Regions from separate parts of the Colwellia meonggei genome, predicted to be linked through region 2. Evidence: predicted binding sites of a transcription regulator. Region 2 holds the regulator's gene; the other holds the start of a gene.
The links. Region 2 encodes MetJ, which represses methionine synthesis genes. Its sites were predicted from a motif close to TAGACGTCTAGACGTCTA; they were not measured.

Region 1: metK (methionine adenosyltransferase) is a predicted target of MetJ. The motif match lies at 1,076-1,093, and genes of this name have one in related genera.

Annotation. Positions count from the first base shown of each region.
Region 1 is NZ_BAAJLZ010000004.1:56,162-69,062, reverse strand. It holds gene murI (glutamate racemase) at 156-1,010, shown strand; gene metK (methionine adenosyltransferase) at 1,187-2,374, shown strand; gene AC27E9_RS11175 (ABC transporter permease) at 2,491-5,016, opposite strand; gene AC27E9_RS11170 (ABC transporter ATP-binding protein) at 5,025-5,705, opposite strand; gene AC27E9_RS11165 (efflux RND transporter periplasmic adaptor subunit) at 5,772-7,106, opposite strand; gene AC27E9_RS11160 (sigma-54-dependent transcriptional regulator) at 7,328-8,785, shown strand; gene AC27E9_RS11155 (sensor histidine kinase) at 8,775-10,154, shown strand; gene AC27E9_RS11150 (porin) at 10,608-11,699, opposite strand; gene gcvP (aminomethyl-transferring glycine dehydrogenase) at 11,787-12,901, opposite strand, start outside.
Region 2 is NZ_BAAJLZ010000007.1:48,632-61,532, reverse strand. It holds gene AC27E9_RS15575 (malic enzyme-like NAD(P)-binding protein) at 1-775, shown strand, start outside; gene AC27E9_RS15570 (sigma-54 interaction domain-containing protein) at 980-2,404, shown strand; gene ccoG (cytochrome c oxidase accessory protein CcoG) at 2,598-3,977, shown strand; gene AC27E9_RS15560 (VOC family protein) at 4,126-4,539, shown strand; gene metJ (met regulon transcriptional regulator MetJ) at 4,606-4,938, opposite strand; gene metB (cystathionine gamma-synthase) at 5,170-6,327, shown strand; gene metL (bifunctional aspartate kinase/homoserine dehydrogenase II) at 6,388-8,895, shown strand; gene AC27E9_RS15540 (TorF family putative porin) at 9,008-9,673, opposite strand; gene rpe (ribulose-phosphate 3-epimerase) at 10,013-10,684, shown strand; gene trpS (tryptophan--tRNA ligase) at 10,728-11,732, shown strand; gene AC27E9_RS15525 (FHA domain-containing protein) at 11,800-12,771, opposite strand; gene AC27E9_RS15520 (S1 family peptidase) at 12,762-12,901, opposite strand, start outside.

The DNA of each region.
Region 1 (12,901 bases), on a different contig from region 2:
TTACTTCGGCACTCAGGATATATACAAACTAAATACTTTACAAATTATTTAGCAATTCTTTGCTTAACTTCACCATTAATTAATAGACCTACTTTGCCTGTTAATAATATACTTAACTTAGTTAACTTTTTCTTATGTAAAGCTGCATAGACGTAATGCCCATAGACTGTAAACTAAGTGTTCAAACATCGACAAATAGTCAATTGAATAACCAACATACTAGCGACGAACGACCCATTGGAGTTTTTGATTCCGGTATTGGTGGTTTATCTATTATGCAATGTATTGCTCAGCAGCTGCACAATGAAAACCTTATTTATGTAGCTGATACTTTGCATGCGCCTTATGGTGAAAAATCCACACAATTTATTCAACAACGAGTTAACGAAATTGCAAATTGGTTTATTGAAAGAAATACCAAGGCAATTGTTGTCGCGTGCAACACAGCAACGGTTAGTGCCATTGATAAGCTTCGTGAAAATATAAATATTCCAGTAATCGGCGTAGAACCTGCGATTAAACCAGCGGCAAACTTAAGTAAAAATAAAAAAGTAGCTATTTTAGTCACTAAAGCAACATCTGAAAGCCAACGCTTCTTATCATTAGTAAACCAATATAGAAATAATAGTGATGTTTATATTCAACCTTGCCCAGGTTTAGTTGAACTGATCGAGCAAGATCAAAAAGATTCATCAATCTGTAAAGAGTTACTTTCAAGCTATTTACTGCCCTTGCTTAATAAAGGCGTTGATACCATTGTCCTAGGGTGCACCCACTACCCATTAGTAAAATCTATGATCAGTGACATTTGTGGTCAAAATATCATGATAATGGAAACCGCGCTGCCAGTAACAGAACAACTGCAAAGACGGCTTAATTCAAATAAAATGCTTAATAACAGCAAAGAGCTAGGTACTGCATATTTTTATAGCTCTAAAAATTGCTCTGCTCAACAGCAGCTTTTTTCACATATTTGGCAACGCCCTCTTCTTGTCAATAAATTTTTATAAACCGTCAATATTGCTAACAAGCCTTAAAAATACTAGGCGATTTGCAATTAAATTGACTCAGCTCAAAGACGTTTAGCCATCTAGGCGTAAAAAACTCTAGGAAATAGTTAACTAAACGGTTAGAATGTCACTATTAAAACAGGTCTTGTTTTTCAGTTCATTTATACAGAGGGTTTATGTCTACACACCTTTTTACTTCTGAGTCAGTTTCAGAAGGTCATCCGGATAAAATTGCCGATCAAATTTCTGATGCGGTATTAGATGCGATTATCGCAAAAGACAAGAACGCACGCGTTGCTTGTGAAACTATGGTAAAAACCGGCGTTGCCATTATTTCAGGTGAAGTATCGACTAACGCTTGGGTTGATTTAGAAAAACTAACCCGTAAAGTTATTAGTAATATTGGTTACACCTCATCTGATGTTGGTTTTGATGGTGAAACCTGTGGCATTATGAATTTAATTGGCCAACAATCACCAGAAATCGCTCAAGGTGTTGACCGCACTAGCCCTGAAGAACAAGGCGCTGGTGACCAAGGCTTAATGTTTGGTTACGCAACTAACGAAACACCAACCTTAATGCCCGCTCCATTATACTATTCGCACCGCTTAGTTGAGCGCCAAGCTGAAGCACGTAAATCAGGGGTATTACCTTGGTTACGTCCAGATGCTAAATCTCAAGTTACGTTTATCTATGAAGATAATAAGCCAGTAGCAATTGATACTGTAGTACTGTCTACTCAGCATAACCCTGATATCAAACAAGAAGATTTAGTTAATGCGGTAATGGAAAACATAATTAAGCATGTTTTACCTGAAGAGTTATTAACTAAAGAAACTAAATACCATATTAACCCAACAGGCCGTTTTGTTATTGGCGGTCCAGTAGGTGACTGTGGTTTAACGGGTCGTAAAATTATCGTAGATACTTATGGCGGCATGGCGCGTCATGGTGGCGGTGCCTTCTCAGGTAAAGATCCATCAAAGGTTGATCGCAGCGCAGCATATGCTGGCCGTTATGTTGCTAAAAACATTGTAGCTGCTGGTTTAGCAGACCGTTGTGAAATTCAAGTATCTTACGCTATTGGTGTTGCTGAGCCGACTTCGATTTCTGTTGATACGTTTGGAACAGGTAAAGTTTCTGAAGAGCGCTTAGTTGAACTTGTGCGTGAACATTTTGACTTACGTCCATATGGCATCACAAAAATGCTTGATCTATTGCACCCTATGTATCAACAAACAGCTGCATATGGTCACTTTGGCCGCGAACCTTTTGAAATGACAGTAGGCGACGATACATTCACGGCATTTAGCTGGGAAAAAACCGATAAAGCTGATGCATTGCGCCAAGCTGCTAACTTATAAGCCAGCATAAAGCCTGAGCTTTCTAGATATAAAAAACGCTGCCTGATTAGAGCAGCGTTTTTTTATACTTATTTACCTAGTAATCTAGTATTAAAGTAGTTATCACGTTAATTCTATTACTCATAACGTAATGAGCTTATTGGATTTTTACGTGCAACTTTGGCTGCATTAGTACCAACGGTGAACCAAGCAATAAATAATGACAATGTGCCAACGGTGAAGCAAATAGGCAACAACCAAATTTGGTCAATTCGATACGGAAACGTCTCGAGCCAACTTAACATGCCATAAGCTGCGATAGGCCAAGCAATGATATTTGCCAAAACTACAGGTTTTGAAAACTGCCAAATCAACAATTTAACTATGTCTTTAACACTTGCTCCCATCACTTTACGAATACCTATCTCTTTCGTACGACGCTCAACCGTAAAGGCTGACAGTCCATATAAACCTAAACACGCAATAATAATTGCTAATACAGAGAATGCTAAGAATAACTGTGCCGTTGTTAATTCATCTTGATATTGCGCTTGCATCATCTCTGACAAAAACTGTAAATCAATAGGCTGTAAAGGTACATTAGTCTTCCACACTTGCTCTATTTTACTAATTAACTGAGATAATTCTTTAGAATCAATGACACCGGAATTAAGCCCAATGTTGGCGACTCGAAAGCGACTTGGGTTGAGCATAAAGGCCGTTGCACGAATACCAAATTTAATCGATCTAAAGTGAATGTCAGGTACCACGCCAATAACTGTTAAATCTTGTCTACCTAGCGTTAGTGTTTTTCCAATAATGGCTTCTGGCGTTTTGAAACCGAACTTACTCAACGCACTTGCGTTCAAAATAACGCTCGCTTGACCATGTTCAGTTGCATCATGTGCAACAGGTGTTATTTGATCACTGCCAAAGTTTTCATCAAATAATCGACCCGCTAGCGGTTTAACATCATACGCCTCAAAGAATCCGTAGCCCATATTATGATAATTCAATAATACAGGTTCGACTTTATTACCGCTCTCATCCGAGCCAGACAACGTAAATAAATTATTATTTTCATTGTCTTGCGTTGGTGCTTCTGAAGAGAACGTAACAGAGCTAACCTCTGGAATATTTAATAATTCTTGTTTTAAGCTTGGTAAATTATCTTGCGCAGAACGAATATTTAACACTAACTTATTGGCACTTTGGTAACCAACATCGACAGAATTTGAATAAAGTGTTTGTCCATAAACAACTAACGTAGCAATAACTAACACAATTGAAGTTGTAAATTGAAATATGACTAAGACACTGCGTAATTTAGCTGAATTCCCAGATTCACCACTTTTGCTTGATTTTAATATGTGGCCCGGTAGAAATCGTGAAAGGTATATTGCAGGATAGATTCCAGCACCAATACCAACAACCGTAGCAACAACAATAAGCGATAATAACAAACCAGGTTCATTAAACAGTCTTAGTGCCAATTGCTTGCCTAAAATATCATTATATATAGGCAACACTAATTCTGACGCAGCAATAGCAAATAGTAACGCAACAAAAACAATCACTATCGCTTCACTTAAAAACTGTATCGCCACTTGCAAACGGCTTGCGCCTAAGACTTTGCGCATTGCAACTTCTTTTGCTCGCTTACTGGCCTTTGCAGTTGAAAGGTTCATAAAGTTAATACACGCAATCATTAGCACAAGAAAAGCAACGACAGTAAAAGTATTAATCATTTCCTGATCGCCCATCGGCGTCATATCGCCCATATTTCCGGCATGCTTTTTAGCATTAAGGTGTAAGTCAGTAACTTTCATAACACGTTGACGAGAAAAATCAGTTACTTGCTTACCTTTACCTTGCTCTCCTAACAAATTTCTAGACGTTTTAATTAGCGGACTTTCATTGTTCATCCAATAATCAATACGATCTTGCAGTTGCATAGGAGTTATTCCTGCATTTAGCTTAAAGTAGGTATAAACATTCACACTGGTCCAAGTATCTAATATATTATTATTTGGTGGAAATAGCGCCGGTTGTAGATAAAACAGCATATTAATATTTAAATGTGTCTCATCGGGTAAATCTTTTAGTACGCCGGTAATTCTCACGTCACTAGCAGGATTACGACCAACACAGCAAACCGTTAAGGTTTCGCCGATCACGTCGGTGCGACCAAAATATTTCTTGGCAAATTCTTCAGTGACTAACAAGTTCATAGGTTGATTAAACGACTTAGCTCTCGAACCATGTACAAATGGCAGATCAAAAACATCAAAGAAACTGCCATCAGCTAAGGTAATGGCTTCGTCAAAAGCGTTGTCGTCTTTACGAACGGTTAATGACCATTGTATTAAACGTACACCAGTTTCTATTTCGTTTTTAGCGTAATCACGAATGGCTTCCATCATTCGCCCTGCCGAACGCACAGTCAAAAATGGCGCCTGATTTGGCATAGTATAAGCGGTGTGTATACGCACTAATCTGTCGCTGTCTTTTAACCATTTATCAAAGCCGGTTTCCTCTTTGACAAACAGCATAATTAAAATGCAACTCATCAAAGCAATGGCTAAACCAAAAATATTGATTGCTGAAAAAACACCGTTTTTGATGATATTACGCCATGCGGTAATTAGGTAATTCTTAAACATAATGCCTCCTAAGCGGCCTTAATGTTTTCAGTCACAACGTGACCATCAAACAGGTTAATTGTCCGTTTTGCATAATCTGCATGCGCAGGACTATGCGTTACCATTACAATAGTGGTGCCCTCGTCGTTTAAGGCTTGCAGCATTTCCATAACCTCTTGACCATGCGCGCTATCTAAGTTGCCGGTTGGCTCATCTGCTAAGATCATTTTCTGATCTCCCACTACCGCACGCGCTACAGCCACCCTTTGTTGCTGACCGCCCGATAATTGACTTGGCATATGCTTAGCACGATGCGCAATACCCACTTTGTCCATAACCGTTGAAACGCGCTGTTTACGTTCACTGGCAGGAATATTGTGGTAGAGCAAAGCCAGCTCGATATTTTCAGCAACGGTTAATTCATCAATTAAGTTAAAGTTTTGAAAAATAAAACCAATACTCTGTTTTCTTATCACTGCAAGCTGCGCCTCAGAGAAGCCAGCAACATCTTCACCATTAAACCAGTATTCGCCACTACTTGGCGTATCTAACATGCCAATTGTGTTTAATAGCGTAGATTTACCACAGCCTGAAGGCCCCATAATGGCGACGAACTCTCCTTGAGCTATTTCAATATTCACATTATTTAATGCCATGGTCTCTACATCATCAGTTTGGTAAACGCGTGATAGGTTGTGAAGTTTCAACATAATAAAATCCTGTTTTTATAAATTTAATTGGTAGCTGGCTATTTTGTGCCATTAGTTTTTAACTAATTAATTTGTACTAGTGTTAAGTTTTAATCGTTGCATATCTTGGTAACTACTATATGGGCTAGTTACAACTTGCTCGCCTACATCTAAGCCATCAAGAACCTCAATAAACTGATTATTTCTTCGACCCAAGCGCACTGGCCGACGCACAGCTTCAGCGCCACTTTCGGTTACAACAAATATCCAATTACCACCGGTATCTTGATAAAAAGCACCATTAGGAATTAATACTGCTTTGCTTTCATCGCCTAACGTAAGCTTTGTTTGTATCGTTTGACCACGGCGAATACCTGATGGCTGTTCACCTGCAAAGACAAAATCAACTTCAAACTGGCCATTTTGTACTTGTGGGTAAATTTTCTTAATAATTAACTCGTATTCTTTGAACATTGCTCGTTGGCCAATATCAACGCGACCTAAGTAGAATTCATCAATATATGCAGTAACTTTGTAGTCGTTCGGCGTATCAATTTGTCCTAATCGTTCACCGCGACCAATACTCTGCCCTATTTCAATATTAAAGCCTGACAGTTTGCCGTTTACAGGGGCTTTGACATTCATGTTGTCTAAATTTTGTCGAGATATTTCTAAATTACTCTCCAAACGCTGGCTAGTAGCTTTTAAGAATTTCAGTTGCTCTTCTTGCATGCGAGTATCTGAAGCTTGGCTTTCTTGGGTAACTAAAAGACGCTGCTGGTACCAATTAAGCGTATCTTTAGTGTCATCAAATGCCGACTGGCTAACCGCGCCACTTGTCACTAACTCTTGCTCTCGAGCAAGTTGGCGGGTCAATAACTTAATTTGGTATTCAATATCAATAATATTACTTTTATGACGTAAACGGTTTTGCTCAAGACTAAGCTCAATGGAACGCATATTATTCAATTGCTCAGCAACACGTGCTTCATTACCTAAGACATTTAATTGCAAACTAGCGTTAGAGAGCTCAACAATTAAACTTCCCGCACTTAATTGTGTGCCATCTTCAACTAAAATACGCTCAACACGACCACCTTCAATCGCATCAAGAAACACTGTTTTTGCAGGCGCTACGCGACCACGTACAGGAATAAAGTCTTCAAATGTCCCCGATACCACGCTAGACACAACAATACGGTTGCTATCAACACTGAGCGATTTACCACTTAGCTTATTGCTAAATTGCCATCCGACTGCGCCAATTACACCAATGATAGTGACAGCCAATAAAACTGGCTTTATCTTCGATTTTTTACGTATGACCTTACGGTCCATCCCAGCACCAGACACTGCGGAATTGTCGCTATTCATTGTCGTACTTGCATTGTCGACACTGACTGACTTTAATGAATGTGTCATTATCCTACTTCGCCATATTAAAAATTATCATTACTGACACATTACAATATTTGTTCCAACTACCAATAAAACACATAAACAATTGTTTATATTGAGTTTTAACAAAAAACTTATTTATTAACAAAATAAAAAACAATAAAATACTGTACGTTTTCGGACACTAGGTGTACGTTATTGAACAGTTTGTTTCCCTAACTTGCTGATACAGCACCAAAATAAAAATGAAAATAGACGGAAAAATACTCATCGTTGATGATGACCAAGACATATTGGTGGCAGGAAAATTACTACTAAATCGCAAATTTTCAGAGGTCAGCATATGTAACCGGCCCGAACAAATTCCTAAACTCATTAAAGAAAATGATTTTGATGCAATTTTATTGGATATGAATTTTGGTCCTGGCGAAAGCTCCGGTGAGCAAGGTTTTTATTGGTTGAAAGAAATCCTCGTTATTAAACCTAACAGCATTGTTGTGATGATCACCGCACATGGTGGTGTCGATATTGCTGTAGATGCCATGAAGCAAGGTGCTACTGATTTTATTGCCAAGCCATGGCAAAACGAAAAAGTTATCGCGACATTATCAACGGCAGTACAACTAGGAAAATCACGATTTGAAGCGGCGCAATTAAAGGTAACAAACCAAGCCTTAGTGCAAACCTTAGCTGAAACATCTGGGCAAGCTAATAATCAGCATACACAGCAAATGATTATTGGCCAATCTCAACCAATGCAAAATGTTCACGCACTTATCAGTAAAGCAGCACCAACTGATGCGAATGTTCTTATTCTAGGTGAAAATGGCACAGGCAAAGAACTTATAGCGCGTGACATTCACTCTCAAAGCCAACGAGCGACCAATATTTTTATGTCTATTGACTTGGGTGCTATTTCAGAAAGCTTATTTGAAAGTGAATTATTTGGTCATAAAAAAGGGGCATTTACCGGTGCTCAGCAAGACCGTATTGGTAAATTAAAAGCTGCTGATGGCGGAACTTTATTTCTAGATGAAATTGGCAACTTACCACTTTATTTACAAGCAAAGTTATTAACTGTGCTTGAACAACGCCAAGTAACACCTTTAGGCAGTAATCAAGCACAGCCTTTTAATGTCAGAGTGATCGCTGCTACCAACATTCCTCAGGAAGTGCTAAATAATGAGAGTAAATTTAGACAAGATTTATTATTTCGATTAAACACTGTGACCCTTAATTTACCGCCACTGAGAGAACGAAAAGAAGATATTGTGCCAATTGCTGAGCACTTTATCGCTTTGTACAGTAAAAAATATAACAAGTCAGTTAACAGCTTAACAAGCGATACTAAACAAGTTTTACTGCAAGAGTCATGGCAAGGCAACATTAGAGCTTTACGCCATGCCATTGAGCGTGCAGTTATTCTAACCGAGCATGCTGACTTACAAATTAATGACTTTCAATTAGAGCAAAAAGCACAGCAAAATTTTAATCAAAAAACAGATAAAGCCACAAATGCATTTTTGCCTGCCAATGCTCATATGGAAAACGAATTAACTGAAGAATTAACTTTAGAAGAAATGGAAAAACAAGCGATAACTGCGGCACTGAAAAAACATCGCTACAATATCAGCCACTGTGCTAAAGCACTAGGTTTAACAAGAGCAGCACTGTACAGAAGGATGGAAAAGTATGGGCTTTAAACAATTCTCCTTACGGATCATCGCTCGCACAGTCGCGGCAATGATAACCTTAGTATTACTAACAATTGCTTTAACAACTTCGGGTTATCACGCGGCAACAATATTGCTAATAGTGCTATTAATTAGCCAATTTATTGAATTGGTAAACTTTGTTTCTAAAACCAATAATGAGTTAGTGCGTTTTTTTGATGCTGCTCGTTATGCTGACTTCTCACAACGTTTTGATTTATCTAATGTAGGTGCGGGTTTTGAAGAACTAGGTCACGCTTTTACCGATATTTTAACTCGCCTACAAAAAGCAAGAACGGCACAAGTTACAGAATTAAAGCATTTAAAAGCGGTTGTCGAACATGTTCCTGTACCACTAATAAGCCTCGATCAAGAAAACCAAATCACGTTATGGAATAATAGTGCCAGAAGACTATTTGGCACAACCCCCGTAATTAGATTAGATGACTTGGCACAATTTGGACTGCACTTTCCAGAGCAAATAAAATCAATGCAGGCCGGAGAACGCCAACTAATAAAATTAAATATAGACGGTATTGAACATCAATTAACTGTTGCCGCCACGGAAATAAGACTTGCTCAACAGCAAGAGCTATTATTTAGTTTACAAGATATTCAAAACGAACTTGTATCAGCGCAATTACAAGCATGGCAAGACCTAGTCAGTGTTTTAACCCATGAAATAATGAATAGCATCACACCTGTCGCCTCTTTGGCCAGTACTGCCGCAGATTTAGTTGATGATATTGTTAAAAGTATTGCACAACAACCCGCGGATAAAAAAGATATTAGTAGCCAAGATATCAGCACGGATCTCCGTGACGTAACCGATGCAGTCACTACCGTTGCGAGGCGTAGTAAAGGATTAATGACATTTGTCGATAGCTATCGGCGCTTAACTCGCCTGCCGACACCAAATAAAAATACGACTTCAGTTAGGTTTTTAGCTCAACAAGTTATTGATATTTCTTGTCAGCATTGGTCAGCACAAAACCTTGCCATTAGCTGTAATATTACACCTGAAAGTTTGGATATAAATGTTGATCAAGATATGTTGTCTCAAGTATTAATTAACCTGCTAAAAAACGCGGAGCAGGCAACTGATGGCTGTAAAATTAGAAAGATAGAATTAAATGCTTTTATCAATAAACGTGGCCATCCTGTTATTGAAGTAAATGATAGTGGTTGCGGCATGAGTAAAGAAGTTGCTGATAATGCCTTTGTACCTTTTTATACCACAAAAAGAGATGGCTCAGGTGTTGGTTTAGCACTGACTAGGCAAATAATGCTCGCTCACAGTGGCCATGTAACATTGGACAGTAAAATTAATCAAGGAACAAGTATTCGACTTATTTTTTAGTGAGCCTTTTTATTGCTGCGGCTAAAAACAAACGTAAAGAATGAGCTAGATAAAGCGAGAGAAATAGCGAATTACTTATCGACTTAAAATAATGAATTCGTGTCTATGCCCAAGCCACTTCAAAATGCAGGATTCAGCTGGAATTAGAAACGCCTTAAGGCAAGGCATTGACTGAAGATAATAGTTATTCTATTGTCAAAACCAATAACGATGTATTAAGCGTTTCTAAACCAGCCAGTCTGGGACGCCTGAGCAAATCATGTTCATCGTTATGTAGTTCATTAAGGAAATAACCATTGATAAAATACACGCCTTGCTCATGAGTCTCTCATACGTCCTGAAACGAGCATTTTGAAGTCGCTTGGGTATATATTAGTTATAAAAAAAGGGTCACGATAACCGTGACCCTTTCTTATCTATGTTAACTTCATCACTTTTTTATAATATTAGTGATTAAAACAAACCTTCGAAGTCATAACGCATACCAACACTTAAATGTTTTTGCTGTTCGCCACCTTCAATGTCACGTGTTAAATATTCAACAAATACTTTTACTGAGTCATTTAATTGGTTTTCTAAAGTTAGATTGTAACCGTCAAATGTACGGCCCTGTCCGTCACCATCCCAATCAAAGTATGAGGTTTTAAAAGTATAGTTTTTACTTAAAGCATATGATGCGGCAATATCAAATGACGATTGGTCATAAGTATTAGTACCCATAGTGCGTTCAATATCTTGGTAAGTTACAGCAACATAGAAATCTTTACTTACTTTCCAGCTACCTGCAACAGCACGAAAGTCTCTTTCATCGTCAACATCAAGCTGCTGATCTAAATATGACGCACCAAGGTAAAAGTCACCGAAGCTGTAACTAACGCCAATCGAGCCAGAATCAACCTGTTCGGTGTTATTAGCCTCTGAGTTATCGCCACCTGCTGAGTTTTCTGCATCGCCATTAAACTGCAAACCTGCATCTAACTTAAAACCACCATTACTATATGAATACGTTACCATTTGGTTAGTCCGAAATGGACTCGCTTCATCATAGCCAAATGGACTCGAGCGATTATTAAAAATATCCGTTGCTTCAGCAACAATATTGTAATGAGGGCTCCATTGCTTACCTAAAGCGACACGACCAAAATCACCTTCTAAACCTACAAAACCTAAACGGGCATCACCAAAATCAGCATCGGCTTCAACGTCAATATCCCACTCACCTTGGTAAAAAGCAGTGATACTGTCATTAACTTTAATGTCACCTTTAAAACCAATTCGAGAGAAGAAATCAGTCACATCAGTACTGCTTTCGTCATTACCAAAATCACTATAAGTTAATGCAGGGCGAAAACTACCATATACTGTAACGCCATAATCTTCTTTTCTTGCTTGCTCTTTTTTATCTTCGCTTTCAAGTTCAGCTAAACGTCTTTGCAAGGCATCTATTTGACTTTGTGTATCTGCATCAGCAGCATGTACTAAAAATGTTGGACTGATTGCTAATGCAATCGGGAGTAATACAGATTTTAGTTTTATATTCTTCATTTCTATTTCCTCAGTTTTCCAGTTATTAGAAACTTCAGTGCTAAGCACTTTATTTCTTTTCTTTAATCGCGCCGGTAGGCACTGTTATTAATCGATGTAATTGTCGATACTCGGACAACCACAAATTAAATTTCTATCGCCGTAAACATTGTCAATTCGGTTCGTTGTTGGCCAAAATTTGGCTTGGTCAGGGCTACTGCTTGGGTAACATGCCGTCATGCGTGAATAAGCGCGTGGCCATTCAGCTTCGGTTAGGTCACTTAGGGTGTGAGGGGCATTGACTAAAGGGTTATCGGCGAGAGACCAAGTGCCATCTTCAACTTTCGCTATTTCATGGCGTATGGTAACCATGGCTTCAATAAACTTATCCAACTCTTCAAGTGACTCACTCTCTGTTGGCTCAATCATCAAAGTGCCAGCAACAGGAAATGACATGGTTGGCGCATGGAAACCAAAATCCATAAGACGCTTAGCAACATCCTCTTCACTTATTCCTGAAGACTCTTTTAGTGGCCTTAAGTCGATAATACATTCATGCGCTACTCGACCTTTGTTACCTCTAAATAGCACGGGATAATGTGGGCTGAGCTTTTCCATGATGTAATTAGCGTTTAGAATTGCTAACTCAGTGGCTTCCGTTAGGCCTTTGGTTCCCATAAGTGCAATATACGCCCATGAAATAGGTAAGATTGAAGCACTGCCCATTGCTGTTGCTGATACCGCACCATATGTTCCTTCGGTACAATGGCCAGGTAAAAACTCAGCTAAGTGAGATTTAACACCAATTGGTCCCATGCCAGGACCACCGCCACCGTGAGGGATACAAAAGGTTTTATGCAAATTTAAATGAGAAACATCAGAGCCAATAAAGCCCGGCGATGTAATGCCCACTTGTGCATTCATGTTGGCACCATCTAAATAGACTTGACCGCCAGCGTCATGCACTTGTTGACATATTTCTTTAATACTTTCTTCATACACGCCATGAGTGGACGGGTATGTGATCATAATTGCCGCTAATTGCTCTTTGTGTAGTGCAATTTTGCTAGCCAAATCATCCATATCGACATTGCCTAGTTTGTCACAAGCAACAATGACAATACGCATTGATACCATTGCCGCACTTGCAGGGTTAGTACCGTGTGCAGAACTTGGAATAAGACAAATATTACGATGATGATCACCACGAGAAGCGTGATAGC
Region 2 (12,901 bases):
AGTATTTCATGATGATCAACACGGCACGGCGATAGTTACCGCCGCGGGTATGATCAACGCCTTAGAGATTCAAGGTAAAGAGCTACGCCATGCTAATATTGTTTGTATGGGCGCCGGCGCTGCAGCCATAGCTTGTATGGAGCTCCTTATTAAGTGTGGTGCACAACGCGAAAAGGTTTACATGTTAGATACCAAAGGTGTTATCCATACCCGTCGCGATGATTTAAATGAATATAAAAAGCTATTTGCTAATAATACTGATAAACGCACATTAGAAGAAGCTATTGATGGCGCAGATGTGTTTGTTGGTGTATCTGGGCCTGACGTACTATCACCCGAGCATGTTAAATTAATGGCGAACAATCCTGTTATTTTTGCTTGTTCAAACCCAGACCCAGAAATTAAGCCAGAGTTAGCTATGGCAACCCGTGATGATTTGATTATGGCAACTGGCCGCTCTGATTACCCAAACCAAGTAAATAATGTTCTTTGTTTCCCATTCATCTTCCGTGGTGCACTTGATGTGCGAGCAAGAACCATTAATGATGAAATGAAAATTGCTGCAGTACACGCAATTCGCGCTTTAGCAAAAGAAGAAGTGCCAGCTGAAGTGCTTGCTGCCAGCGGTAGTAAAAGTTTAACGTTTGGTAAGGATTATATTATTCCAAAACCTATGGATTCTCGATTACGCTCAGCAGTTGCAAAAGCTGTTGCGCAAGCTGCGGTTGACTCAGGTGTCGCAGGATTGGAGATGCCGGAAAATTATAACGGTTAATCGTTATAAACTAGGTTGTTAAATATCAAAAAGGGAAGCGAATAGCTTCCCTTTTTTGCACCCTTTATTAATTGAGAGTTTTAGTGAATAATACCCACGCTATATCGTGGGGATGTTGTTTGCTATATGTAACTATTAGTGACTCCCACTTTGATGAGCAAGCCGTTGTATATAAGTTGATAATTTTAGTTAATTTGGAATGACATGAATAAAGAAATTAAAGCCTATCTTGCTGATTCGGAGTTACTACTGAATGCAGTTGGTGAAGGTATTTATGGATTAGATGCTCAAGGTCTTGCTATTTTCATTAATCCGGCGGCAGAGGCAATGACTGGCTGGTCTTCGGAGGAGTTATTAGGGAAAAATATTCATCAATTTCATCATCACAGCTACAGTGATGGAGAACCATATCCTGCTTGCGATTGCAAAATATTTAATACCGCACTAGATGGTATTTCACGACAAGTTAGTGGTGAAGTTTTTTGGCGTAAAGATGGTAGTAGTTTTCCAGTTGAATATACCACGCAAGCAGTATACAAAAATGACAAAATTATCGGGGCTGTTGCAGTTTTTCGTGATGTCAGCCAACAACAAAAAATTGAATTAGCACTGCGTAGTGCCCTAGAAAACGTGCAGTCACTTACTGAGCAACTGCAGGCTGAAAACACTTACCTGCAAAACGAGCTAGCCCAAGAATGGTCATCCGCAGGCTTAGTGGGCAAGAGTTCAGTTGTAACTAAAATGCTTTCGCAAGTAGAGCTTGTCGCGCAAACTGATAGCACGGTTTTAATTTTAGGAGAGAACGGTACGGGTAAAGAGCTCGTAGCACGTAATATTCATGCTTTAAGTCAACGTAATGGCTCAACTATGGTAAAAGTAAACTGTGCTGCATTTACGCCAAGTTTGCTTGAATCTGAATTGTTTGGCCATGAAAAAGGTGCATTTACTGGTGCAACAGAGCGTCGAAAAGGTCGATTTGAATTAGCCAATGGCGGTACATTATTTCTTGATGAAATTGGTGAGCTCACCATGGAAGCGCAAGGAAAATTGCTACGTGTACTGCAAGAGCAAGAGTTCGAACGTGTTGGCGGCAGTGAAACAGTCTCGGTTAATATTCGTATTATTGCGGCAACAAATAAAGATCTATCGGCGATGGTCGCCAGTGGCGAGTTTAGAATAGACTTATTCTATCGACTCAACGTATTTCCGGTAACTGTACCGCCATTGCGAGACCGACGAGAAGACATTCCTCTACTATCGCAAGCCATTATTGCCACGTTAAATAAAAAACTTGGTAAAAGTATTACAGCCATTAGTAACAAAAGCTTAACCAAGTTAATGCAGTACCAATGGCCGGGCAATATTCGTGAATTGCAAAATGTACTTGAGCGCGAAATGATTCTGACTAAATCAAGAATTTTGAGCTTCAACTTTAAAAGTTCAGCAAAGACGCTCGAGTCCACTGAATATGAAACTTTAGCACAAGCCGAATACAAACATATTAGCAGCGTACTTAAAGCCTGTAAGTGGCGTATTGGTGGAAATTTAGGGGCTGCAAAGCAATTAGATTTACCTGAAAGTACTCTACGTTCTCGTATGAAGAAGTTAGGAATTATTAGGCCAAGCTAGTTTTTCTTTCTCCTATAAATAAGTATTAAACCGCGACATATCGCGATAGCGTGATATATCGTGCTTTTGGTCGTTGTTTATATTTCTTATTGTTTAATATTATTAATATAAAACAGATGCTTATTGCTTTTATTGTACTTGGAACACATATTGCTATTAGCGGGTATCCTGTTGTTCGTATTAGTAGTAAACCATGAAGTTTGATTATAAAGCAGAAGACTTGATTATTAAGCCCTATAAGTCTGAATCCCCCGTTTATGTCCGTAAACAAAAAGGACGTTACCAAAAAATTAGAAAGCTAACTGGCTTTGTATTTGTCATGATATTTGTTTTGTTACCTTGGGTTAATTACCAAGGTAATCAAGCGGTATTGCTTGATATTGGTAAGCAACAATTTCATATTTTTTCGCAAACCTTTTTCCCACAAGATTTCACTATATTAGCTGGTTTGTTGATAGTGAGTTGTTACTTACTCTTTTTTGTTACTACCTGGTTAGGGCGAATTTGGTGTGGTTACGTATGCCCGCAAACTGTATGGACATTTAGTTTTATTTGGGTTGAAGAGTGGTTAGAAGGTAGCAGAAATCAGCGTATCAAACGTGATAAACAGCCAAAAACACTAGATACCATTGCACGTAAGTCTGCCAAACACCTAGTTTGGGGACTAATGGCATTTTTAACCGCAACTACATTCCTGAGTTATTTTTTACCAACGCGTGAACTATATATTGATTTAGTTCAGCTTGATTGGACTGGTTTAACAACTTTTTGGGTAATGTTTTTTGCTATTTGTACCTATGGCAATGCCGGTTGGTTGCGCGAAAAAATGTGTATTTACATGTGCCCGTATTCACGCTTTCAGTCTGCGATGTTTGATAAAAATACATTGTTGGTGGCTTACGATAAATTGCGTGGTGAAAATCGTGGTCGTCGAAAACGCAAGCAAGATCCTAAAGAGTTAGGCTTAGGTGATTGTGTAGACTGTAATCTTTGTGTTGAAGTTTGTCCTGTTGGCATAGACATTCGTAATGGTTTGCAATATGAATGTATTAATTGTGGTGCGTGTGCAGATGCTTGTGATCAGACTATGACGCAGTTTAATTACGCTAAAGGGTTGATTAGTTATACCAGTGAAAATGCATTACTCGGTAAAAAAGCAAAACTATTACGCTCTAAAATTGTGGGTTATGGCGTGTTATCTATATTAGCAATGGTTTTTATGGCGTATACCATTCAGGTGCGAATACCGATTGAGTTCTCGGTATTGCGTGATCGTGGTACGTTATTTCAAGTTGATTTTCATGATAATGTAACCAACAGCTATTTACTAAAAATTACTAATAAATCTCAGCTAAATCGTCACTTTAACGTTAGTGTTCTTAACAATAATGTCAGCTTAAGTGCTGAGAGCAACATACTTATTAAAGCTGGAGAAATTGCCAGTGTGCCAGTGCATTTGACTATAACACCAGAAGAAATCAAAGAGCGTGTCAGCGAAGTTTCTCTGCAAGTAAGTGTCAGTGATATGCCGGAGGTTAAAGCGATTACAGAGACGAAGTTTTTTTCAAATTAATTTGGTGTGTAGATTAGGTTGTTTAACCAAGGCGTCGATGGGACGCCTTTTTTTTGCTTAAAAATTACATAAAGCCTGACTTATTGTTTAGATAAAAATGCAGTAAAATAATGATATTACCTAGCCATGACGTAACAAAAAAATTTGCATGACAAACTCTATTAAACAGAATATTTCAAATATTGCTTTAGTTGTTGAAAACTATGATGACGCTATTAAATTTTATACTGAGAAACTAAACTTCCAACTTATTGAAGATACCGACTTAGGTGCTGGTAAACGTTGGGTACAAATTGCCCCACCGAATTCAAATGGTACAAATTTGTTATTGGCGCAAGCAAGTAACAATGAACAAAATAACGCTATTGGTAACCAAGCCGGTGGAAGGGTATTCCTTTTTCTACAAACCAATGACTTTTGGCGTGACTATGAGCATATGAAAAGCCAAGGTGTAGAATTCACTGAGGAACCGCGTGTGGAAGAATATGGCACTGTGGTGGTTTTTAAAGATTTATATGGTACTAAATGGGATTTATTACAGCTTAATAATCCAAGTTTCTAAATAGGAAGTTAATTAACAAAAAAGGCGCTTAAAGCGCCTTTTTTAATATTGAGCTATGAGCTCTATCTAATCTTCTACTTCTGTTTCGTATTCACTAAAGTCAGTCACACCTTGTGCTTCTAACGCTTTACGAACACTCGCAGGTAGTTTTTGTGTATTGTCTTTAGCTAGATCACCATCATCTGGTAAGGGTTGGCCAGTAAAAGCATGTAAAAATGCTTCACATAATAGTTCGCTATTCGTTGCATGACGCAAGTTATTAACCTGACGACGTGTTCTTTCATCAGTTAACACTTTTAATACACGTAAAGGGATAGACACGGTGATCTTTTTAACTTGCTCACTTTTTTTCCCGTGCTCGGCGTAAGGGTTAATATACTCGCCATTCCACTCTGCCATGAATATTCCTCTATGCTTAAATAATTATGAAAAACCTATAATTAGCTTATCTGGTATACCAGTAAGTTATAAGTTTATTCTTGACCGCTAATTTTACTGGTTGTGAGGCGTGAGTCAATAACGAATGTGTAGAGGGTTAGATGTCTAAAGTTCTTGACCATCTCTTACAAACCGTTTAGATTTATAGACGTCCAAACATCTACATAGAAAAGCGTCTATACAGGAGCACACATGAGTGATAAAAAAATTGCCACTACTGCGGTTCGCGCAGGTATCAATAGCGACCAGCATCATGGTGCTGTCATTCCTGCAATTCACCTTTCCAGTACGTATGCATTAAAGGGTTTCAATGAGAAACGTCAGTTTGATTATTCTCGTACGGGCAACCCAACTCGTGCTACTTTTGCTCAAGCTATTGCAGATTTAGAGCAAGGTGCGTTAGGTATTGTCACTAGTACAGGTATGTCAGCGGTGCATTTGATTTGTCAGCTGTTAAATACTGAAGATACTGTAGTTATCCCGCACGACTGTTATGGTGGTAGTTTTCGATTATTTACACATTTAGCAAAACGTGGACAATTTAAGTTGGTTGTAGTTGACCAAAATGATCAGCAGGCGCTAGCAGAGGCCTTAGCAAGCAAACCAAAATTAGTTTTAATCGAAACGCCAAGCAATCCATTACTACGCTTAGTTGATATTGAAGATATTACTAAGCAGGCTCATCAAGCAGGTGCGTTAGTGGCTGTTGATAATACTTTTTTATCGCCGGCTTTGCAGCAACCTTTATTATTGGGCGCTGATATTGTATTTCATTCCACTACTAAATATATCAATGGCCATAGTGATGTAGTTGGCGGTGTTTTGGTTACCAAAGAGCAAGCATTAGGTGAAGAGTTGGCATGGTGGGCAAATTGTATCGGCATTACTGGCTCGGCCTTTGACAGTTTTCTTGCATTACGTGGTCTAAAAACGTTGCCGATCCGGATGAAGCAACATCAAATTAATGCCAATGCGGTAGCCGCTTTCTTGCAAGAACACCCCGCCGTTGAACGTGTCTATTTCCCTGGACTAGCGGATCATCCACATCATGAATTAGCAAAGAAACAGCAACATGACTTTGGCGCCATGATGAGTTTTGAACTTAAAGGCGGTGTTGAAGCAGTAAAGGTACTGTTTGATAAACTAGAATTTTTTACCTTAGCGCAATCATTGGGTGGCGTTGAAAGTTTGATCAGTCATCCTTCAACTATGACACACGCCGGCATGGAAATTGAAGCTCAGCTTGCTGCGGGTATTACGCAGTCATTAGTACGATTGTCAGTAGGCATAGAAGATATCGATGATATTTTAGCTGACTTAGCAAAAGCACTTGCTGCTAGCCAAGTTTAATCAACGTAGTAGCTAAAGAATTAGCAATCAGATAAATATTTATAAGTGTTTGGAAATAAAATGACAGACGTAAATTCAGCGGTAGAGCTTTCTTCCACAAAAAACCAGCTGGCTAAGGCCGCTTGTAATGTTCATAAGTTTGGCGGCAGCAGTTTAGCAACGTCAGCTTGTATCGAGCGCGTAGTTGATATTATTCGTCAACACTGCCAGCTCAATGATGTCATTGTTGTTTCTGCAAATGGCAGTACCACAGATTCATTGTTTGCAATTTACCAATTGGCACAAGAGCACTATGAACATAAGCAAGCAGAACCTGTCGGTAATCATACGGGCTTAGCGGTAGATGTGCTGCCTGAATCGCTGGCCGAGGCTATTTTTGAGCTAAGTGCTTCGCAAGCTAAGCTAATTGATGAACTACTCAATGCCAGCAGTGCTGCGAGGTTAAAGGCACTATTGGCTGATGATATTGCCAATATTTCAACGCACTTGTTGAATAACCCGGATCGTTATCAAAATGATTTATTAGCCTTCGGTGAGGTTTGGTCAGCAAGATTATTATCAGCGGTACTAAATGAACAAGTTTGTCCAAGCTATATGCTAGATGCGAGAGACTTTTTGTTATTAAGTAATGAAAAAACTTGTGCTATTGACTACTCAGCAAGTCAGAATAAGCTTTTACCACTACAGCAACAAAATCAGCTTGTAATTGTAACTGGCTATATTGCACGCAATCAGCAGCAACAAGCTTGTACGTTAGGGCGTAATGGTAGTGACTACTCGGCAACTATTATGGCTGCTTTATCGGGTGCTCGAAATGTCACTCTTTGGACCGATGTTGATGGTATTTATAGTGCCGATCCAAGAGTCGTGCCTCTGGCAAGAAAATTACATCGCTTGCCCAACGCCGTAGCAAATGAACTGGGCCGATTAGGCAATCCGGTGCTACATGCAAAAACTCTACAACCATTAACAAGTCATAATACCCATTTACACGTTGCTAGTAGCTTTGCACCCGAAATAAGTGGCAGCGAAATTGGTAAATTTGGCCAAATAGCCAAACAAGAAATTTCAGTGACCTATTTAAATGACCTTATTCTTGCTACTTCTGTAAGTTTTCTTGGTGAATCAGGTGCGCGTGCAGTCAAAGAGTTCGCACCTGTATGTTACAACTTAGATGAAGGTTATTTGGTGGTGACGCAAGAGCAACAAAAGTCATTAAGCCAGTGGCTAGCAAGTCATGATACTGAAGTCTCTTTCAAACCCGTAGCTATTGTGGCCACGGTTGGTTATCAAGTTGCACAACAAGGCGGTATGCGGGCAAGGTTTAAAAGGGCATTAAAGCACCAACAAACACTACATTTTGTTCATGCTGAAAATCAGCATAGCTACATTGCGGTGCTACCAGAAGCCTGTACCGGAGAGTTGCTCAATAACATTCATGGGGACATGACTAAAGATGCGAGAAATATTGCTTTAGTTATTGCGGGATTGGGTAATATCGGGCAACGTTTTTTAGAAATATTACCAAATCAATTGGCACGCTTACCAGTATTGGAAAACCTTCATTTGGTCGGCTTAGTTGGCTCTAAAAAGGCCTTAATTAATACCGATGGTATTGAAGTTAATAACGCATTGGTTCATTACCAGCAACAAGCTAAAGCCTATGAGAATGAGCAATTAATAGATTGGTTAACAAATCACCCCTATGATGAATTGGTTGTTGTTGATATCACCCCAAGTGAATCATTTAGCAAGTTATATCAGCAATTTTTCGCTCAAGGTATTCATGTTATTGGCGCAAATAAATGGGCCGCCTCTTCGCCGACAGAAAATTATCAGCAATTGTTGAACAGTGCAAAAGAGCATAATAGTTACTGGTTAGGTAATACTACTGTTGGAGCGGGCTTACCGATTAATTCCACTATTGAAGAGTTAATCAACAGTGGTGATAATATTATTGAAATTTCAGGTATTTTCTCTGGTACGTTATCTTGGCTGTTTCAATATTATGATGGTATAACGCCATTTTCTGAATTGCTTAAAAATGCTTTGGCACAGGGAATTACCGAGCCGGATCCGCGAGAAGATTTGTCGGGCAGAGATGTCCAACGTAAATTATTAATATTGGCACGAGCCGCTGGCTTTGAGCTTTCTTTAGAAGATATTGATTGCCAGAGTTTAGTACCAGATTCGTTAAGGGATGTTTCGTTACATGAGTTTCTTGAGCGAACCGAAGAACTAAATGATTTATTTTTACTACGTTTAAGTCAAGCTAAGGAAAAGTCATGTGCTATTCGCTATGTGGCTAAATTCTCGAAAGAAAATGGTCGCTTAAGCGCAAAAGTAAGTTTAGAAGAGCTAAGCTATCGGCATGCATTTACCCAGTTAACGCCATGTGACAATGTCTTTCAAATTAAAAGTGAGTGGTATCAGGAAAACCCGCTGATTATTCGGGGTCCTGGTGCGGGTCGAGATGTCACCGCAGGTGGTATTCATGCTGATTTAGTTACTGTTTGCCAGCGACTTAGCCATCGCCAGCAGCAAGTAAAAATTAAAGGGTTAAACTAGCCTAATATTCGTTAGTTTCAAATTGGTAATAGCCATAAAAACTGGTGCTTAGCAAAGTAAAAATGCGCGTGTAATTTCTAAAAGTTACACGCGCTTTTATGACGATTACTTCTTACAAGTCTAGATCTATGCTGTAACTAACAACAAAATTAATGTCGCCGTCAGCGCCATCAATATCAGTATCAGAAATAGCGAAAGTAAAGCCATTTTTACTTAAGCTAATACCGTAATCAACGTAATCGCCACCCGCGTCAAAGTCATAACTACCAACATGAAGGCCGAGCTCTAAACCTTCAGAAATTTCGAAGGCAGCGTCTGCAGATATATAGGTGTCATCTCCGAAGTCACCATCGGCATCTGAATCAACTAGGGTATTATAGGTAATTGAAAAAGCGTCGTATGAAAGTGAAAAGTTAACTTCACTAAAGTCGGCACCAGCATCACTATCGTACGCGTAATAAATATAGCCAATACTGTAACCTAAGCCATTATCCAATTCATTTGAATAGGCGGCATAAAGGTCGAGTTCATAGGTCATATTTTCGGCCCAATCAGCGTTTGATGCCCAAGTACCTACTGAGAACCCTGAAGCATTTTCATAATCTATACCGCCAGAAACTGCCGCGGAATTGGTGGTTTGTGTTACCCCACGCCATAGATAATTACTTGACGCTGAAGCATTTGCTGATAAACCTTCAATAGCGTGTGCTGATGCAGCGATAAGCATTGATGATGTGAATATGGCTGAAATAGATAAAGCTGTAATTGTTTTTTTCATGTTGGTTCCACTAAGTTTTATAATTACCGTGAACATTGCAAAGACAATGCCTGTGTAGAATAAATTTTATAAAGATATTTGTTATCAAATGGTTAAGTGGGAATCCTGAACGGCTTTTCTTTGTCCTTAATACCTTGCATGAACTGTCTTGGTGCAAGGAATATTCACTTATGTGCAAAAAAAGGGCATAAGCTTAAATATAATCATATGCAAAATTTTAGAAATTGCTGAATTTTATTACTTTTACTATTCTTTTTATCTCGATTTTTATCCTTGTTCTTGGTCGCAAAATTACGACAATTAAGTTAAAGTAGCGCAGAATTTATCGAGGGGATCACTATGTCTGATTTTTTAATTGCTCCATCAATTTTATCTGCTGATTTTGCGCGCTTAGGCGACGATGTGGCAAATGTACTTAAATCTGGCGCGGATGTTGTTCATTTTGATGTAATGGATAATCATTTTGTACCTAACCTTACCTTTGGCTCTATGGTATGTAAGTCATTAAGAGATTATGGAATTACAGCACCAATTGATGTGCATTTGATGGTGAAACCGGTTGATAGTTTGATCCCTGATTTTGCCAAAGCGGGTGCCGATATTATTACGTTTCATCCAGAAGCTAGTGATCATGTAGATAGAACTTTGCAGTTGATTAAAGATAACGGCTGTAAAGCTGGGCTAGTATTAAATCCCGCGACACCACTACATATTTTAGATTTTGTTATGGATAAATTAGACGTTATTTTATTAATGTCAGTTAATCCAGGTTTTGGCGGTCAATCATTTATTCCAACGACATTGGATAAGCTGCGCTTAGTACGTGAAAAGATTGATGCTAGTGGTTACGATATTCGTTTAGAGGTTGATGGCGGCGTGAAAGCCGACAACATTGCCGAAATTGCTGAAGCGGGCGCCGATATGTTTGTTGCTGGCTCGGCCATTTTTTCAAAACCTGATTACAAAGTCGCTATTGATGAAATGCGTGCTGAATTAGCAAAAGTAAAATAATTAGTTAGAAAACACTGAAATAAGCATAATTGAAGGATAACAAATGAGTAAACCTATTGTATTAAGTGGCTGCCAGCCGTCAGGCGAGTTAACTATTGGTAATTATCTTGGCGCGTTAAAGCAATGGGTGAGCATGCAAGATAGCCATGAGTGTTATTACATGTTGGTTGACCAGCATGCGATTACCGTGCGCCCAGATCCAGAAGCCTTACGTAAAGCAACTCTTGATGGATTAGCTTTATACTTAGCATGTGGTGTTGATCCTGAAAAAAGCACTATTTTTATTCAGTCACACGTGCCTGAACATGCACAGTTAAGTTGGGTGCTTAATTGTTATACTCAAATGGGTGAACTAAACCGAATGACGCAATACAAGGATAAGTCGTCAAAATCGGAAGCTAATATGAACTCTGGATTATTCACCTATCCGGTATTAATGGCGGCTGACATATTATTATATGGTGCTAACCAAGTTCCTGTAGGTGATGACCAAAAGCAACACTTGGAATTAGCTCGCGACATAGCAACACGCTTTAATAATCTGCACGGTGAAACATTTAAAGTACCAGAGCCTTATATTCCAGAATTTGGTGCTCGAGTAATGAGCTTATTAGAGCCAACGAAGAAAATGTCAAAGTCTGATACTAACCCAGGCAACTTTATTGGTTTATTAGAAGATACTAAGAAAATTACTAAGAAAATTAAACGTGCTGTGACTGATTCAGACGAGCAGGCGAATATTTATTTTGATATTGCTGAAAAGCCGGGTGTGTCTAACTTATTATCACTTTTATCATGTACTACAGGTAAGACAGTTGCTGAGCTTGTACCTGAATATGAAGATAAAATGTATGGACACTTAAAAGGTGACGTCGCAGAAGCTGTTGTTGCTTTGTTAGCGCCAATTCAAGAGCGTTATCATGAAATTCGTAATAACCAAGCATACTTAGATGAAGTCATGCGTAAAGGTGCAGAAAAGGCATCTGCTAGAGCGAGCAAGTTACTTGCTGAGGTTTACCAAGCGATAGGTTTTATCGCGAAACCTTAAGCTTATTTAAAGTTAGATAAAAAAAAAGCCTGAGTAAACTCAGGCTTTTTTATGTTCAGTAATATTATTACTTATCTTTTTTGTCTTTCTCAGCTATTTCTGTGGCTTTCTCAAACAATATTGCGCTATCACTAACAAACGACTTAACGTCATTACTTGGCGTAAACAAAAATGTTGGTGACATTATTGTGGTGTTAAATTGTGGACGTGGATTAAAGTTCGGTTTTTTGCTCATTTGCACTATAAAACTGCCGCCAAATAATAATATTACCAAGCCAGCCGCAACCACATTTCTACGCCTAGTTGTCATATGAAAACCAACATAGCAGTTCAGCCAAAACAGGCCGTATGCTAAAACCAGTGGAATAATGGTGATTAACCAAATCATCGAGAAGTTACTTGAGGTATTAAACTGGATAATATTTTCGAAAATATCGCTTAACCACATGAGATTGAAAAATATAAAACTAATGCCAATTTGTGTCCAAAAACGAGCATCATGCTTAGTTAAATGTGAAACAAGGGCAATACAGCCTGGCCATAATGCAAAGCCAAGAGTTAAGCCTATTGTTGGCACCAACATCTGTGTCAACGAGACTTCTTTAGCGTTATTTAAATTAATAATCCAGCAGGCGATACAGGCGAATAACGTCACGCTTAGTGCAAGTACTGCCGGATGTTTAGCTAAATTAATTAGACTTTCAAATGGACTTATTGCAATGCTTGGTGTGACAGGGTGGCTTGGAAAAACAAAGCGTACTTGGCTTTTACCAATAGTGACAATATCACCGGATTGTATTTTGTGGTGAATAATATTTTCTTTGCTGTGTTCAAGAAAACTACCATTTACTGAGCCTTGATCGTTTACAAACCAATACTCACCATCAAAATGGAGTTGTAGGTGATCAGCACATACATGTGGATCGCTTATGATCAGGTCGTTGTCGTACCCTCGCCCAATAGTAATATTATTTGATGAAAATTTATGACGACCTAATAATTTATGACCATATGTGATTTCTTCAATGATTAGTTCCATTTGACCGACTCCATAAACTTAGTCAAAAAGGCAAGTGACGTTTCCTCTGCGACACCTGAAATAGTGAAGTGGCTAAGCAAAGCATATTGCTCGTGGTCAATAGAAATACCTATATATAAGACATCAAATA